Regions from separate parts of the Streptomyces sp. NBC_01217 genome, predicted to be linked through region 2. Evidence: riboswitches for the same ligand, from Rfam matches in the RefSeq annotation. Region 2 holds a riboswitch; the other holds the start of a gene.
What was found. A riboswitch is a leader RNA that binds a small molecule or an ion and turns the genes downstream of it on or off. The one in region 2 is predicted to bind S-adenosylmethionine.

Region 1: linked by a shared signal. The riboswitch ahead of thrC (threonine synthase) and the one ahead of OG507_RS10725 (aminotransferase class V-fold PLP-dependent enzyme) in region 2 are both predicted to bind S-adenosylmethionine.

The regions. Positions count from the first base shown of each region.
Region 1 is NZ_CP108538.1:5,115,151-5,117,539, forward strand. It holds gene OG507_RS22870 (glucosyl-3-phosphoglycerate synthase) at 1-582, opposite strand, end outside; SAM riboswitch class I at 736-863, shown strand; gene thrC (threonine synthase) at 882-2,213, shown strand; gene OG507_RS22880 (MoaD/ThiS family protein) at 2,244-2,389, shown strand, end outside.
Region 2 is NZ_CP108538.1:2,457,724-2,460,112, reverse strand. It holds gene trpD (anthranilate phosphoribosyltransferase) at 1-871, shown strand, start outside; SAM riboswitch class IV at 956-1,073, shown strand; gene OG507_RS10725 (aminotransferase class V-fold PLP-dependent enzyme) at 1,250-2,389, shown strand, end outside.

The sequences.
Region 1 (2,389 bases), 2.7 Mb from region 2:
CAGATTGAGCAGCGGACGGGCCACCAGCTCGGTGACACGACCGCCCTGGCCTGCGGTCCTGCCGGAGGCGAGCCCATCGGGATCAGTGCCCAGCGGCCGGTCGTACATCGCCTTCACGAACTGCACGTCCGGGTCGGTCAGCAGCGGCCCGACGATGCCGGAGACGAAGTCCGCCGAGAAGTCCTTCAGATCGGCGTCGATGAAACAGACGATGTCACCTCCGGTCACCAGGAGCGAGCGCCACAACACCTCGCCCTTGCCGGGTACGGCGGGTATCCGGGGGAGTATCGCGTCCCGGTGCACCACCCGGGCGCCGGCCTCCCGGGCCACGCGTGCGGTGGCGTCGGTGGAACCGGAATCGATCACCACGAGTTCATCGACCAGCCGGACCTTCTCCATCAGCTCGCGCCGGATCGTCGCGACGATCTCGCCGACCGTCGCCTCCTCGTTCAGCGCGGGCAGTACGACGCTCACGCTCCCGCGCCGCCGGTCCCTGGCCTTGGCGGCCAGGAGGCGGTCCAGCGGGCGGTCGGCCGCCGACCAGGAACGCCTGGTCAGCCAGCGCTCGACCTCTTCCAGCACGGTCGATACTCCCTGTATGTGATCCATCTCGCGGTTCGGACGACTATCTCAACTGTCCGGTGCTTCGGTTACAGTCTTGAACAACGCGGATGGCCGTCGCATGTCGGGGTCAGTCCGCCAATAAATGCCTGGATCGATGATCCAGTGCCACAGCGCTCATCCAGAGGGACTGAGGGAACGGCCCGTTGAAGTCCCGGCAACCCTCCCGCCGACCGCGAGGTCACGGTGGGGAAGGTGCCAATTCCGTCTTGTGGCGAAATGCGCCGCAAGGAAGATGAGGAGAAAGGGCCTCCGCCATCATGGCTGTCCAGACCGTCGCAGCGAACGCGGCTGCTTCCGCCGATGCCGAATCCGCCGCAGACGCCACTGCCGAAACCGTCGACCTCGGTGCCGCCGCGGCGCTTTCCTGCCGCGAGTGCGGCGAGCGTTTCGAGCTCGGCCCCATTTTCGCCTGCGCGTCATGTTTCGGGCCGCTCGAAGTGGCGTACGACCTGCCGAGCGGCTCCCCCGAAGAGCTGAAGAAGCGCATCGAGGCCGGGCCCGACAACATCTGGCGTTACGCGCCGCTGCTGCCGGTCCCCGCCGATGTCGCGGACAAGCCCAACATCAACCCCGGCTTCACCAAGCTGGTCAAGGCCGACAACCTCGCCCGCGAACTGGGCGTCACCGGCGGCCTGTACGTCAAGGACGACTCCGGCAACCCGACGCACTCCTTCAAGGACCGCGTCGTCGCCATCGCCGTCGAGGCCGCCCGCGCCTTCGGTTTCACCACCCTCTCCTGCTCCTCCACCGGCAACCTCGCCGGTGCGGTGGGCGCAGCCGCCGCCCGCGCCGGCTTCCGCTCCTGCGTGTTCATCCCGCACGACCTGGAGCAGGGCAAGGTCGTCATGGCCGCGGTGTACGGCGGTGAGCTGGTCGGCATCGAGGGCAACTACGACGACGTCAACCGCTTCTGCTCGGAGCTCATCGGCGACCCGCTCGGCGAGGGCTGGGGCTTCGTCAACGTCAACCTGCGCCCGTACTACGGCGAGGGCTCCAAGACCCTGGCGTACGAGATCTGCGAGCAGCTCGGCTGGCGGCTGCCCGACCAGATCGTCATCCCGATCGCATCCGGCTCGCAGCTCACGAAGATCGACAAGGGCCTCCAGGAGCTGATCAAGCTCGGTCTCGTCGAGGACAGGCCGTACAAGATCTTCGGTGCCCAGGCCGAGGGCTGCTCCCCGGTCTCCACCGCCTTCAAGGCCGGTCACGACGTCGTACGCCCCCAGAAGCCGAACACCATCGCCAAGTCCCTGGCGATCGGCAACCCGGCCGACGGCCCGTACGTCCTGGACATCGCCCGCCGCACCGGCGGCGCCGTCGAGGACGTCGACGACGAGCAGGTCGTCGACGCGATCAAGCTGCTGGCGCGCACCGAGGGCATCTTCGCCGAGACGGCGGGCGGGGTGACGGTCGGCGTGACGAAGAAGCTGATCGAGGCCGGTCTGCTCGACCCGACGCTGACCACCGTCGTCCTCAACACCGGCGACGGCCTCAAGACCCTGGACGCGGTGGCCGCCACCTCGCAGGCGACCGCGACGATCCGTCCGAGCCTGGACGCGTTCCGCGCCGCCGGCCTCGCCACCAGCTGACCACCCGAGACTTCAGGAAGGGCACCCACCATGAGCGTCAAGGTCCGCATCCCCACCATCCTCCGCACCTACACGGGCGGCCAGGCCGAGGTCCCGGCCGAGGGCTCGACCCTCTCCCAGGTCATCGAGTCCCTGGAGCGGAACCACCCGGGCATCGCCGCCCGCGTCCTGGACGA
Region 2 (2,389 bases):
GGTCGACGAGGTGTCCGGCCTGGTGCGTGCGATGTACGAGCATGCCAACACCATCCATGTACCCGGCCGTACGGTCGACATCGTCGGCACCGGCGGCGACCTCGCCAAGACGGTCAACATCTCCACGATGTCCGCGATCGTCATCGCGGGCACCGGCGCCAAGGTCGTCAAGCACGGCAACCGCGCCTCCTCGTCGGCGAGCGGTTCCTCCGACGTGCTGGAGAAGCTCGGCGTCAATCTGGAGCTCAACGCCCAGCGGGTCGTCGAGGTGGCCGAGGAGGCGGGCATCACCTTCTGCTTCGCGGTGAAGTTCCACCCTGCCCTGCGCCACGCCGCGAGGGCCCGCAAGGAGCTCGGCGCCCAGACCACGTTCAACATCCTCGGCCCGCTCACCAACCCGGCCAGGGTGCGCTCCCAGGCGGTCGGCGTCGCCGATCTGCGGATGGCTCCCATCGTCGCCGGTGTCCTCGCCGAGCGCGGCAATTCGGCGCTGGTCTTCCGCGGTGACGACGGGCTGGACGAGCTGACGACGACCTCGACCTCGCGGGTCTGGGTGGTCCGGGACGGAGCGGTGCGCGAGGAGGCCTTCGACCCGCGCGACGTCGGTCTGGAGCTGGTGCCGACACAGGCGCTGCGAGGCGCCGACGCCTCGTACAACGCGGATGTGGCCCGCCGGGTGCTGGCCGGTGAGCGGGGGCCCGTACGCGATGCCGTGCTGCTCAACTCGGCGGCGGCGCTGGTGGCCCTGGACCCGACGGACGGCACGCTGAGCGAGCAGCTCGCCGCCGGGATCGCGAAGGCCGCCGAGTCCATCGACTCGGGAGCGGCCCGCCGGGCGCTGGAGCGCTGGGTGGCGGTCAGCAACGCCTGAACGGACGGAATGTGACGCGGGGCGCGGTCCGGATCCTGGACCGCGCCCTTGCGCGTCGCCGTACGTATGGCAAGATGCTGGGCAGGTCATGAGTGACAGCGACTACGGCCCCGGCCCGCTGTCCGGCAACCCTCCGTCCGTGGCGGGGTGCCCCGGGTGAAGACCAGGCCGCAGGCAGCGAGGTCTGCGGCAAGCGCGGGCCCCTCGGCATCTGTGAATGCCAGCCCCCGGGGTCCTGGTCCCTAGGGAGTCTCTTGTGAGCACGCGAATGCGATAGGGCTTTTCCGGCCCTCCTCCGCACACCCTTTTTCACTTCACGCTGCGCTGCCGCGTATCCGCCGGCGCATGCGATTCGTTTGCCCCTTACGGGAGTTCGCCATGTCTGTCCTCACCACCGCCGCCGACCAGTCGCTTTGTGCCCCTCTGCCGGTTCTGGGCAAGGATGTAACGGTTCCGCTGGTCACCGGCGGTGAAGTCACCTACGCGGCCCTCGACTACGCCGCCAGCGCCCCGGCCCTGCAGCGGGTCTGGGACGACGTCGCCGCGTACGCCCCGTACTACGGCAGCGTCCACCGCGGCGCCGGGTACCTCTCGCAACTCTCCACGGACCTCTTCGAGAACAGCCGCAAGGCGGTCGCGGAGTTCCTCGGCTGCCGCGCCGAGGACCAGGTGATCTTCACCCGCTCGACCACCGACTCCCTCAACCTGCTGGCCGCCGTCGTTCCCGCCGACTGCCAGGTCTTCGTGTACGAGACCGAGCACCACGCCTCGCTGCTGCCGTGGCGCGATGCCCGGGTGACCTATCTGAACGCTCCCCGCACCCCGGCCCAGGCCGTCAAGACGCTGGAGCGGGCGCTCGCCGACCGCGACCCCTACGGTCCCGCGCTGGTCTGCGTCACCGGCGCCTCCAACGTCACCGGCGAACTGTGGCCGGTCAAGGAGCTGGCGGCCGCCGCGCACGCCCACGGCGCCCGCATCGTGCTGGACGCCGCGCAGCTCGCCCCGCACCACCCCGTCGACATCACCGAGCTGGACGTCGACTGGGTCGCCTTCTCCGGACACAAGCTGTACGCGCCGTTCGGCTCCGGTGTCCTCGCGGGCCGCGCCGACTGGCTGCAGGACGCCGAGCCGTACCTGGCCGGCGGCGGCGCCTCGCGCAAGGTCGCCCGCCGCACCGACGGGGGAGTGGACGTGGAGTGGCACTCCACCGCCGCCCGCCACGAGGCCGGCTCCCCCAACGTCATCGGCGTGTACTCCATCGCCTCCGCCTGCAAGGCGCTCACCGAGGCGGGCTTCGACAACCTCGTCGCCCGGGAGCAGCACCTCGTCACCGCGGTCCGGGCCGGTCTCGCCGACGTCCCCGAGGTCAAGGTGCTCTCACTGTTCGGCGACGACGCCCCGCGGGTCGGCGTCATCTCCTTCGTGGTGGAGGGCTGGAACAGCTCGCACTTCGCCGCCGCACTCTCCGCCGAGTACGGCATCGGGGTCCGCGACGGATTGTTCTGCGCCCACCCGCTG